One region of the Bacillus sp. SYZHCR11 genome, then DNA from elsewhere that is predicted to be linked to it. Evidence: riboswitches for the same ligand, from Rfam matches in the RefSeq annotation. Region 1 holds a riboswitch; each other region holds the start of a gene.

Region 1 (4,195 bases):
TTAAAAACAGATCGTGAACGACTGTAAATAAATCCTCCCGCAGCAGGCCTTTTCTGACTTTATTCGCTTCCGGCGCCACCACTGCGGGATTCGTACCGTAAATAAACAGGGAGCGCACGGGCGGTTTTGTTTCTAAAAGAACGCTTCCGAGCCTGTTCATATTAAATGATCGCGGCTTCCGGCCGTAAAGCAGATCAGGCCGCTGGAGCGCTTGTCTGTTATAGTTTAATACCGCGCTGTTGTGCTTGATTGCGCCTCCTCCGGTGTTGAGCCACTGCCCTGTAACAGCCGGAAGGCAGGAGACGGTGCGGACGATCATTCCGCCATTGTCATGGTGCTGAATGCCGTTTCCGATCCTGATAAGGGAAGGGGAGGTTTCTCCGTACATTCTCGCAAGGCGTCTGATATCGTCGGCTTTAACGCCTGTAATAGCAGAAACCGTTTCCGGATCATAGTGTTTGACATGCGCTTTTAATTCGTCACTGCCTTCGGTGTATTCTGTGAGAAATGCTTCATTGTGAAGGTTCTCAGCGAATAAGATATGCATGATACCGAGGGCGAGTGCGGCATCTGTGCCGGGACGAATGGGAATAAACCAATCAGCAAGCCGGCCGGTTTGGTTCTTATGTACATCGATAACGACAATTTTAGCCCCTTTTTTCCGGGCTTTTTGAGCAATCATGACTTGGTGCATATTCGTGCTGACGGCATTGATTCCCCAAAAAATAAAGAGCTTAGCATGTATGGTCTCCTCCGGATCAGTACCCGCTCCTTCTCCCATTGTATAGTTATAGCCTTCAGAACCGGCTTTGCTGCAGATCGTCCGTTCGAGATGACTCGCTCCGAGACGATGGAAAAAACGGCGGTCCATTCCCTCTGCCGCCAGTTTTCCCATATTGCCGTAAAAGCTGTACGGAAGAATGCTTTCCGCTCCTTCTTCGGAAATAAGCTCTTTCCAGCGCGAACTGATTGTATTGATTGCTTCCTCCCAGGAAATAGGCGCAAACGCGGCTTCACCTTTTTTACCGATCCTTTTTAACGGAACGGTTACGCGCTTCTCATCATAAATACGCTCAGCCATGTGTCTGACTTTGTTGCAAATATTCCCTGATGTGACCGGGTGATCGGGGTCTCCCTGAATGTTAACGATTTTTCCGTCTTTTTTTGTCACAAGCAAGCCGCATTGATCGGGACAGTCTAGTGAGCACACCGACTTAAAGACCCCGTTCGGCTGTGTTGCAGCAGAATTCATAGCCCATTTCTCCTCTTTGTTTATATTGTAAGCATTATAACATTTCAAAATCGAACGTCAATTCAGAAAAAAGTGTTGACATTACGGAAAGACTTTTCTATGATGAGTTTATTCTTTTAAACAGCCTGACAATTTCATCATTTTATTTTCTATCCAGAGAGGTGGAGGGACTGGCCCTATGAAACCTCGGCAACATTTATTGTGCCAATTCCAGCAAGCGTATGCTTGAAAGATAGGAAAGAATGGTCTATACATATTTGTGCGCTTCAAGCGGATAAAGACGGTATATGAATCTCTTTCCTTCTTTGAGGAAAGAGATTTTTTTATGAAAAAATTTATGTGAAAAGGATGTTTTGCACCATGACGGTTTTAATTACCGCGCCATATCACGACGAGGGGCTGAAGGAGCTGGCTGAGCTGTTCGGCCGGACTGTGCACCGGCCGTGGAAGAAGCACGGCCGGGCCTATCGGGAAGATGAATTGATCCGGATGATTCATGAGACAAACGCGTCGGGGCTTATAACCGAACTTGATGAGGTGTCTCAGCGTGTTATTGACATATTGCCGGATTCCGCTTTTATCGGTGTCTGCAGAGGAATGCCGTCTAATGTGGATATTGCGGCGGCGACTAAAAGAAAAATCCCCGTTTTCTTTACACCGGCCCGCAATGCCCAGGCCGTTGCTGAAATGTTTATCGGAAATGTGATTTCATTTTTGCGTCATACGTATTCTTCCCATCAGTGGCTGAAGGACGGAAAGTGGAATGGTGATTATTTGCAGGCTTACGTCAAATTCAGAGGAAATGAGCTGACGGGGAAAACAGTCGGCCTTATCGGTTTCGGAGCTGTCGGACAGAGAATCGCCAGGCTATTGGCCGCTTTTGACTGCAAGGTGCTTTACTATGATCCATTTGTCCGTCATGAAAACCGGGAGTATGAAAAAACGACGATTGAACAGGTATTTTCTGAAAGTGATATTGTTTCCGTTCACTTGCCGCGCACAGAAGAAACCATCGGCCTTATCGGCGCCCGGCACTTTCAATTGATGAAACAGGAAGCTGTTTTTGTCAATACGTCAAGAGCGGCGGTTACAGACAGGGAAGAGCTGCTGCGGGTGCTGAAAGAACGGCGGATTAAGGGAGCGATCCTTGACGTGTTTTATCACGAACCGCCTGAATCTTCTGATTATGAATTGATCTCTTTGCCGAATGTGTTCGCGACTCCCCATTTAGCGGGCGCAACATTTGAAGTGGAAGATCATCATGTGAAGATTTTAAATGAAGCGCTTTTCAAATGGAAACAAGATCAAACCTGCTCAATACGTGAACTTTATAACAAAAGAGAACTTGAAACGGAAGCAGGAGGCTGTAATGGCTGAACAAAAAGGCTACCTTGTATTTGACATCGGGACTGGGAATGCGCGAGTCGCGGTCGTGACTGCCGGCGGCGAAGTGACCGCGCTTGAAAGGGAAGACATTGAATATGTGACGGATCCGCTTTATCCGGACGGACGATATTTCTCACCGGAAGGGTTATGGACGCAAATCAGCGCTATGGCAAGAAAGGCTATTGCCAAGAGCCCTCATATTACATTAATCGGAATCACCTCAACAAGCCAGAGGCAGGGAATCGTTTTGATCAATAAAGATAAAAAGGCATTTCTCGGTCTGCCCAACATTGATAACAGAGGGCGTGAATGGGAAGGCGGGATTGAGGCAGAAGAAGAAGTGCATCAGCAAACCGGACGTCTACCGAGCGCTTTATTTTCCGCCATGAAACTTGTCGGATTAAAAGCCAGACAGCCGTCTTTATGGAAAGAAGTGAAGTGTATCACAAGCATCAGTGACTGGGTGACATTTGAGCTGAGCGGAATTTTAAGCTATGAACCGTCACAGGCTGCTGAAACACTGCTGTTTGACGTAAGGAAAAAGGCGTGGTCAGAGAAATTATGCAACATCTTCGGTGTGCCTTCTGCCATTCTTCCTTCACTCGTCCGATCTGGGACGGTTGTCGGAATGTTAACGTTTAAGAAAGCGGCGGTGCTCGGTCTTTCTGAAAGAGTGCCTGTGATTGCAGGCGGGGGAGACACACAGCTTGCCATCAAAAGTGCAGATGCAAAGCCGGGAGATATCGTCATCGTATCCGGCACGACGACGCCGATTACAAAGATAACAGCGGAGACCGGAACCGAAAGTTTAGAGAATGCATGGCTGAATTGCCATACAGAAGAAGGTGAATGGCTTCTAGAAACGAATCCGGGTGTAACAGGACTCAATTATCAAAAATTAAAATCCATTTTTTATCCGAATGAATCCTACAGCGTCATGGAACGGGAAATCGCAAGTCTGCCGAAACATGATCATGCCTGTATATCTGCGTTAGGCTCCTATTTATCTCCTGAGAAAAACGCACTGGCAAAAGGCGGATTTATTTTTGACGCTCCGCTGTCCCAAAACTTAAGCAGAGCCCATTTTGTCAAAGCCGCACTGCTGGAAATCGCTTTTTCAATCAAATGGAACTATGAGGCGTTAACAGAGGCGGCTTCCTTTTCACAAGATTATGTGAAGGTGTGCGGCGGCGGTTTCCAAAGTGATGCTTTGACGCAGTTTCTTGCTAACCTTCTTCAAAAGAAAATCTATAAGAGAGAGGGGTTCAGCCAGGCATCCGCAATGGGAGCGGTGATGATTTGCAACGAAGCTCTCGGTGTGAAAGCAGAGCTTTCGACCTGCACAAAGGTAATTGAGCCGGAAGCGGATCAGACGGATCTCTTCCTATATGAAGAATGGAAACATACCCAAAAATTATTTACTCATTTTCAGCCGGCGGTGAAAGGCTGACTTGGGGATGAGATGACAACATGAAAGATTGCTGAGGAGGAACAAAAATGCTTAATAAAATAGGAATTCCGAAACAGCTCGCCTGGGGATTTTTAGGGGTCGTGCTG
Region 2 (4,195 bases), 690 kb from region 1:
ACAACTCAGGAAGCACGATTACATCCGCATGGCGGCTTTCTTGCTCAATCAAAGATTCCGCTTTTTTAAAATTTTCTGAAGGATTTCCGTATGAAATATCAAATTGCAAACAGGAAACGGTCCATTTCATTTTTTAACACCTCAAGTTTCTCTTTACTTTTTTTATTTAACCATATATGATGATGGACTATCATTTCAAGACATTTTTAGAAGGTGAAAAATATGAACTTTGAAATCTCAGATGTACTCAAACAGCTGCCGGAACAATTTTTCGCATCATTGGTGCAAAAAGTGAATCAAAAGCTGAAAGAAGGCAGAGACGTCATCAATTTAGGGCAGGGAAACCCTGATCAGCCGACGCCTCAGCATATCGTTGAAGAAATGAAGCGCGCCGTCGAAAGGCCGGAAAATCATAAATACTCATCATTCCGGGGCGCTTACAGCTTCAAAAAAGCAGCCGCTGCATTTTATGAAAGGGAGTACGGGGTCACGCTTGATCCGGACACGGAAGTCGCCGTGCTGTTCGGAGGCAAGGCGGGACTTGTTGAGCTTCCGCAATGTCTTTTAAACCCGGGAGATACCATTCTGGTGCCTGATCCCGGATATCCTGATTACTGGTCGGGCGTCGCCCTTGCGAAATCGAAAATGGAAATGATGCCGCTGACGGAAGAAAGAGGGTTTCTCCCTGATTACAGCGTAATTCCTGAAAAGGTGCGGAGCGAGGCGAAGCTGCTTTATCTCAATTATCCGAATAATCCGACCGGCGCTGTGGCGACAGAGGCGTTTTTTGAGGAGACAGTCGGTTTTGCGGAACAAAACGGTATTTGTGTCGTTCACGATTTCGCGTACGGAGCCGTCGGCTTTGACGGGCATAAACCGCTGAGCTTTTTGCAGACGGAAGGCGCAAAGGAGACGGGAATCGAAATCTATACCTTGTCCAAAACGTATAATATGGCGGGCTGGCGGGTCGGCTTTGCCGTCGGAAACGCTTCTGTCATCGAAGCGATCAATCTTTATCAGGATCATATGTTTGTCAGCCTGTTTCCCGCGGCGCAGCAGGCGGCGGCAGCCGCTCTTTTAGAGGATCAGGCATGCGTCGCAGCGCAAAATGACAGATATGAATCGAGGCGCAATGCATGGATTGAAGCCTGCCGCGGTATCGGCTGGGATGTGACGGCTCCGGCTGGCTCCTTTTTTGCATGGCTCCCTGTGCCCGACGGTTATACGTCACAGTCGTTTTCAGATCTGCTGCTCGAGAAAGCGGATGTCGCCGTCGCTGCCGGAAACGGGTTCGGAAAATGGGGGGAAGGCTATATCAGAGTCGGTCTTCTGACAAGTGAAGAAAGACTTAAAGAAGCTGCGGAACGGATCGGGAAACTGAATCTTTTCACCCGAAAAAGCATTGACATATCTGGATAACAATGCGATAATTCAAAATACTTTATAAAATCATTATTCTTATCAAGAGCAGGCAGAGGGACGAGCCCGATGAAGCCCGGCAACCGACTGATAAAGCACGGTGCTAATTCTTGCAGCAGGAGCTGAGAGATAAGATTCGGACATAACACGAAGCCTCTTTCTGCTCATAGGGAAGAGGTTTTTTTATGTTTTGTGAAAGAAAGAGAGGCGTTCACGCATGAGCGAAGTATTGGCAACATATCTTCTGACAGACACAACGGACAGTGAAAAGCGGGCGGAACAGATTGCGGCGGGGCTGACGGTAGGCTCCTGGACTGACCTGCCCCTGGTGAAGCAGGAACAGCTCAGAAAACATAAAGGCCGGGTCGTAAAAGTTGAGGAGAAAGAAGGAACCTCAGAAAACGAAACACAATCCGTCATCACTATCGCCTATCCCGAGGCGAACTTTTCAAGAGATATTCCGGCCGTCCTGACGACGGTATTCGGAAAGCTGTCACTGGACGGAAAAATAAAATTGACTGATCTTGAATTTTCCGAAGGGTTTAAACGCTCCCTTCCCGGGCCGAAATTCGGTATATACGGCATCCGCAAACTGCTGGGCGAATTTGAAAGACCGCTTCTGATGAGCATATTTAAAGGCGTGATCGGACGGGATCTCGCCGACATTAAAGAACAGCTCAGACAGCAGGCGCTCGGAGGCGTGGATCTGATTAAAGATGACGAAATTTTCTTTGAAAATGAACTGGCTCCGTTTGAAACCCGCATTATCGAAGGAAAACAAGTCCTGAAGGAAACCCGGGAGGAGACGGGGCATAAAACGCTGTATGCCGTAAACCTTACGGGAAGGACCGCTGAACTGCGGGATAAAGCGAGGCGCGCGGCAGAACTCGGGGCGGACGCGCTTTTATTGAATGTGTTCGCTTACGGTTTAGATGTGATGCAGAGCCTTGCCGAAGACAGGGAAATCCCGCTTCCGATCATGGCGCATCCGGCAGTCAGCGGCGCGTTCACTTCATCTCCCGTTTACGGCTTGTCGCATGCGCTTTTGCTCGGCAAGCTGAACCGCTATTGCGGCGCTGATTTCAGTTTATTTCCGTCACCTTACGGATCCGTTGCTCTTCCGAAGGAGTCCGCGCTTGCAATTCATGATGAATGTGTAAAAGACGATGTCTTTCATCCGTCGTTTGCTGTCCCGTCGGCAGGCATTCATCCCGGTATGGTGCCATTGTTGATGCGCGATTTCGGCATCGATCACATCATCAATGCCGGCGGAGGCATTCACGGCCATCCGAAAGGAGCCGAGGGCGGCGGAAGAGCGTTCCGCGCCATCATTGATGCGGTGCTTGAAGCGCAGCCGATTGAAGAAAAAGCCGCGTCGTGCAAAGATCTTCAGCTCGCATTAGACAAATGGGGAAGGGTGGAAGCCGTATGACCCGCACACCGCTGATTATTTGTGATTTCGACGGAACGGTCACCATGAACGACAACATTGTCAGCATGATGAAAGAATTCGCGCCTCCTGAGTGGCTTGAATTAAAAGACGGTGTTCTGTCTAAAAGCCTATCAATCCAAGAAGGAGTCGGCCGGATGTTCGGACTGCTGCCGAGCAGCTTAAAAGAAGAACTGACCGGCTTTATTCTGAAGGATGCGAAAATACGGGACGGCTTTTTGGATTTTGTCTCGTTTGTCCGGTCAAACGGCCTCCCGTTTTATATCGTAAGCGGAGGAATGGACTTTTTTGTGCATCCGCTTTTGGAAGGGATCGTAGAAAAGGAGCGGATTTTCTGCAATCATGCATCCTTTGACAATGAATATATTCATATAGACTGGCCGCACGCCTGTGACGGAGGCTGCACCAATCAATGCGGCTGCTGCAAACCGTCAGTCATCCGGAAGCTGTCCGATCAGCAGAAATTTCTCATTATGATCGGTGATTCGGTCACGGATGTTGAGGCTGCAAAGTTATCCGATATGTGTTTTGCTAGAGATTATCTTTTGACTGAATGCAAAGAACTCGGCCTCCGGCATCTGCCTTTTCAAGATTTTCATGAGGTGAAAACAGGCATTGAAAACATCGGGGAGGTGCAGGCATGGCTGTAAAAGAAGAACGCTGGCGCGAACTTGCCGAGGTAAAGCGCGAGCTGGCCGAAAGAGACTGGTTCCCGGCAACGAGCGGGAATCTTTCCATCAAAGTATCCGACGCGCCGCTGACTTTCCTCGTTACGGCGAGCGGAAAAGACAAACGAAAAGAAACAGACGAAGATTTTCTCTTAATCGATGAGAACGGGAAGCCCGCTGAGACCGGCCATTCTTTAAAACCTTCAGCGGAAACGCTTCTCCATACTTACTTATACCAAAAGACAGAAGCCGGCTGCTGTCTGCATGTCCATACCGTTAATAATAATGTCATCTCAGAGCTTTACGGGGATGAAAAACAAATCACGTTTCAGGGGCAGGAGATGATTAAGGCGCTCGGATTATGGGAGGAAAACGCGTCCGTGACCGTTCCGATCATTGACAACCCGGCGCACATCCCGGCATTGGCCGAAAACTTCGCGCACCATGCGGACGCCGGCTCAGGCGCGGTGTTAATCCGTAATCACGGCATTACGGCATGGGGGCGGACCGCATTTGAAGCGAAAAGGGTGCTGGAAGCCTATGAATTTTTATTCAGCTGCCACCTCAAGCTTCTGTCACTGCGGCCGCAGCTTGTAAAATAAAAGGAGGAACGGAAAATGGCGACCATCAGAATTCATGACGAAAAGAATACGCTCAT
Region 3 (4,195 bases), on a different contig from region 1:
AAAAGAAAAGAATAGACTGACAGCATCATATGCTTTTCACTCGTTCAAATTTATGCAAACTTTCTTGTAGTCTAGTCTTTTACGGCACTAGGTAGAAACAATCAGACCATATTACTGATCATATACAAGAATAACGATATTACATGAGATAGCAGTATTTTATCGTTTCAATTTTTGAAAATCAACCTTTTTAGATATTTTCAAAATAATAAATTTATATTATAAATAAAGAAAATAAAGGATGTTCACAAGTAATTGGATAATAAAGGTATAAAAGCCCCCGAAAAACAGTTCCGGTTCATTGTAAAGACGGGATGCAGCTGATAAAATGGATCTGAGGGCACCGCCTTCAAAAGACGGCAGAAAAGGGGTCATTTTCATGATCATTCAGTTCATTCGTTACAGATAATGAGAGGTATAGATAAATAGGTTAAACTTCCAATTTTGCGAGGTTTATTTGTCTATGCCTTTTTCATTTCATCGGAATAACGAATGAATGAGGTGTTTTTATTGACGTCTATAAAAAGAAAACGCGCGGAATTACTGCAATCATGCCAGTCCGTATTCAGGTGTCCGCTATGCAGTTCGGCCATGGCGGTCTCACAATACAAAAGCTTGATGTGCGGACACGGGCATACATTTGATATATCAAAGCAAGGATATGTGAATTTCCTCAATAAATCGTTCAAAACCCGCTATGACAGGCGGCTGTTCGAAGCGAGACGCGCTCTTTTTGACAGCCGGGAATTTTTTGTCCCGGTTCAAAAGGAGATCGCCGCAATCATCAGCCGCATTCAATCTCCGCAAACAACGGCGGCGATATTGGATGCGGGATGCGGAGAAGGCTCTCATTTAGCCGCCGTATGCAAATGGCTTCAGCCCGCTTTTTCCGTGACGGGAATCGGTATTGATCTCTCGAAAGAAGGTGTGCTGCATGCCGCAAAGGCCTTCGGGGATCATTTGGTTTTTGCCGTCGCTGATGTGGCGGATGCGCCGTTTGCCGACAGCTGTTTTGATGTCGTGATGTCTGTTTTATCACCTTGGAATTACAAGGAATGCAGCAGGCTTTTACGAAAGGGCGGCACAGTCATTAAAGCGGTGCCGCGGCGTGATTATTTGAAGGAAGTAAGGGAATTCTTCTTCGGAGACAGTCCTCGGCGGAATGACACCGCCGATTCTGCGGCCGGACGATTCCAAGCGGGCTTTCAAACTTTTGAGCGCAAACGGCTGTGTTACACGAAGACCTTATCGCAGCCTGACCTCGAGCGGCTTGTGAAAATGACGCCCTTAACATGGAAATGTACTGATGAAAGCATCCGGCGGTTTATCAGCCGAAAAGCGGCGGATATTACGATAGATATCGATATTTTAATCGGAACCGGTCCTCTGTAAACAGAAAAGACACGCTGATCGCGTGTCTTTTTTTTATTTCCAGACTTCACCGGCAATGCTGACGACATGACGCAGTTTCGCCCATTGCTGTTCTTCTGTGATCAGGTTTCCTTCCTCAGTGGAGGCGAATCCGCATTGCGGGCTGAGGCAAAGCTGATCCAGGCTGACATATTGTGAAGCTTCTTCAATCCGGCGTTTAATCGCGTCCTTGTCTTCAAGTTCGCCATGTTTTGATGTAATCAATCCAAGCACAAGCTGAAGATCAGAGCGTTTGACATAGCGGAGCGGTTCAAAGCCGCCGGAGCGGGAATCATCATATTCCAGGAACAATCCGTCAAGGTCAAGCCCGTCAAAAATCGTTTCAGCCGCTGCATCATAGCCGCCTTCAGCCGTCCATGTGGATTGGAAGTTGCCGCGGCAGATATGCATCGTAACCTTCAGATCGTCAGGGCGGTCCTTGATCGCGTCATTAATGGAAGCGGCAAACAGCTTGCGCAGCTCATCCGGCGTTGTGCCGAAATCTTCAATCTGACGAAGCCCCGCTTCAGATAAGAAAACGGCCCATGCGGTGTCATCAAGCTGAAGGTAGCGGCACCCGGCGTCATAGAAAGCCTGAATCGCTTTTTTATACGCTTTTGACACATCGTGCTGAAATTGTTTGTAATCATTCTGGTAGGCCGCTTTTTCCAATTTTCCGCGGAAAAACAGCATATTCGGACTTGGGATGGTCATTTTCGGAACAGCATTGCCGGCAATGCTGTGCAGGAATTTATAATCTTCGAGCATCGGATGCTGAGAAAAATCAATATCTCCCGTTACTTTAATGCCGCGCGCTTTCGTCTGTACGTTGTGAAACTGAATGCCGCTTTCAGGCGTAAATGCCTCAACCCCGTCTAAATTTTCGAGAAAATCAAAATGCCACCAGGCACGGCGGAATTCGCCGTCAGTCACGACATTGAGGCCGGTTTCTTTCTGCTTTTCCACGCTGCGGATGATTTCTCTGTTTTCGATTTCGCGCAGCTGTTCTGCCGAAATCTCACCCGCCGCTCTTTGCAGGCGGGCTTGCTTCACAGCCGCCGGCCGCAGCAGGCTTCCGACCTGATCCGCGCGAAACGGCGGGTTTTTTCTTAGAAGAGTATGCGATGGTTGTTCTGTGTTTTGCTGTGACATGAACGATTCCTTCTTTCCTGATGAAATATAAAAAAACTCTTCCCTCGGATAGGGAAGAGCTTGCGTCCGCAAATCTCAACCTTATCTTCAGGATTTAGCACCATTCTGCTGAACAGCGGTTGCCGGGTATCATAGGGCCAGTCCCTCCACCTCTCTTGATAAGGAAATATGCTATTTTTCAGAATAAACTGTAATACTCTTAATCTTAGTATGTTTTCTTATATTGTCAATATATTTCGATAAATATTTTTATTTGTCACCCTCAAATAGAATCATATCTATCACGATGGCGATCGCAAGACAAAGAGCAATATCCTCTTCCTTTTCAATCTGCAAATGATAGGAATCGCCCCAGCTCATCCATGATTTGGTGACGGTCATCCGGTTTGATTTTCCGTCTGTCACTTGAAAATTCCGGCCCCACACATCGCCGGTAAGATTCCAGCCGAGTCCGGAAATTTCAAATTTCGGTTTGAAAAACGTGACTTTCTTGATGACTTGGCAGACGGGTTTGCCGCTGACGGAAATCTCGTAACGGGGAACGAGCGACATCAGTTTCTGATTGACGCTGGCGAGCGTGCGGCCGTCCAAATCAGTCAGCTTCAGTTCATCACCGAATGAAAACAGCTTTCCTTCAACATTGTAGACTTCTTTTCCGCTTTCAAGAAACACTTGAAAACGATTCTTAAACGTAAACATTCGCTCTTTGATGTAAAAATGGTACATAAAAAAACTCCTTTTTTATGTTTTACGAAAAAAGGAGGCGGAAGGTTTCATATCGGCCGGGTGCATAAAAAAAGGCTGCCGATTTTGCGGCAGCTGTCGTTTTTATGATAGCGGCATCCGGCGTTTTTGACGGATCGCATTTAAATCAATGATGTTATTCGTGTCGGCAGCTGTCACCAGCGGGCTTGTCTTTGGCGTTTTCCGGCGGTTGTCCTTACTGAAAGAGAAAACAAGATACCCTGTCAAAGCAGCGAAAATAAGTAGCATCATTTTACATACCTCCCAAAAAAAGTTTTGGTATTATTATTGTACGAAAAAACAAACGAAAAGTATTCAAACAATTGTCACTTTTTTAAAAAATAACGTCATTTTCCGTAAAAATAACTATGGGTTGAAGAAATTTTGCTCTTGTTGTGGTTCTATAGATTGTATCGGCTGATAAATGATGATCGTTTATATAACTTTATTACTATTTTTTGTAAGTGTCTAATTAACTACTTCGGTGTTTTCGTTTGCCTTGTGTTATTCAGTACCCTAAAAAACCTTATGATATGCAAAATAACTGCTTCTAACAGATGACTGCGAGTTGACAGCGCTTTCTTTATTTTTTTGAAGAAAACGAGATGTTATCTTAAAAAAATCGTTTGAACATTTTCCGCAGTTTTTTAAAAGGGTTTGATTTTGTCTCCAGTACACGCGGGTCTTTTAAGGTTTTTTTCAATTCTTTCGCTACAGTCCCTCTTGCCATAGTCTTCACTCCTTCTTTCCATTTCATACCTTATATACGGAAAGAAAGAAGGAAAGGTTTCATGTGAAAGAAAAAAACCAAAGCAGGGGGCTTTGGTTTTAAGCGCGCTCTTCAAAGAGCCTGGCGATTTCAACAATGACGTTTACCGCCTTTTCCATA

The links. A riboswitch is a leader RNA that binds a small molecule or an ion and turns the genes downstream of it on or off. The one in region 1 is predicted to bind S-adenosylmethionine.
Region 2: another riboswitch for S-adenosylmethionine. It lies ahead of mtnW (2,3-diketo-5-methylthiopentyl-1-phosphate enolase); the one in region 1 lies ahead of AC2CGA_RS01595 (2-hydroxyacid dehydrogenase).
Region 3: another riboswitch for S-adenosylmethionine. It lies ahead of AC2CGA_RS10630 (5-methyltetrahydropteroyltriglutamate--homocysteine S-methyltransferase); the one in region 1 lies ahead of AC2CGA_RS01595 (2-hydroxyacid dehydrogenase).

What each region holds. Positions count from the first base shown of each region.
Region 1 is NZ_JBXUND010000001.1:287,643-291,837, forward strand. It holds gene AC2CGA_RS01590 (molybdopterin oxidoreductase family protein) at 1-1,252, opposite strand, end outside; SAM riboswitch class I at 1,399-1,491, shown strand; gene AC2CGA_RS01595 (2-hydroxyacid dehydrogenase) at 1,613-2,629, shown strand; gene AC2CGA_RS01600 (FGGY-family carbohydrate kinase) at 2,622-4,088, shown strand; gene AC2CGA_RS01605 (RbtT/DalT/CsbX family MFS transporter) at 4,136-4,195, shown strand, end outside.
Region 2 is NZ_JBXUND010000001.1:977,797-981,991, reverse strand. It holds gene AC2CGA_RS04230 (carbon-nitrogen family hydrolase) at 1-130, opposite strand, end outside; gene AC2CGA_RS04225 (pyridoxal phosphate-dependent aminotransferase) at 223-1,419, shown strand; SAM riboswitch class I at 1,456-1,555, shown strand; gene mtnW (2,3-diketo-5-methylthiopentyl-1-phosphate enolase) at 1,637-2,851, shown strand; gene mtnX (2-hydroxy-3-keto-5-methylthiopentenyl-1-phosphate phosphatase) at 2,848-3,519, shown strand; gene AC2CGA_RS04210 (methylthioribulose 1-phosphate dehydratase) at 3,510-4,139, shown strand; gene AC2CGA_RS04205 (1,2-dihydroxy-3-keto-5-methylthiopentene dioxygenase) at 4,155-4,195, shown strand, end outside.
Region 3 is NZ_JBXUND010000002.1:772,432-776,626, reverse strand. It holds purine riboswitch at 48-148, opposite strand; gene AC2CGA_RS10635 (methyltransferase domain-containing protein) at 511-1,392, shown strand; gene AC2CGA_RS10630 (5-methyltetrahydropteroyltriglutamate--homocysteine S-methyltransferase) at 1,426-2,562, opposite strand; SAM riboswitch class I at 2,641-2,727, opposite strand; gene AC2CGA_RS10625 (LURP-one-related/scramblase family protein) at 2,812-3,288, opposite strand; gene AC2CGA_RS10620 (hypothetical protein) at 3,391-3,558, opposite strand; gene pepT (peptidase T) at 4,135-4,195, opposite strand, start outside.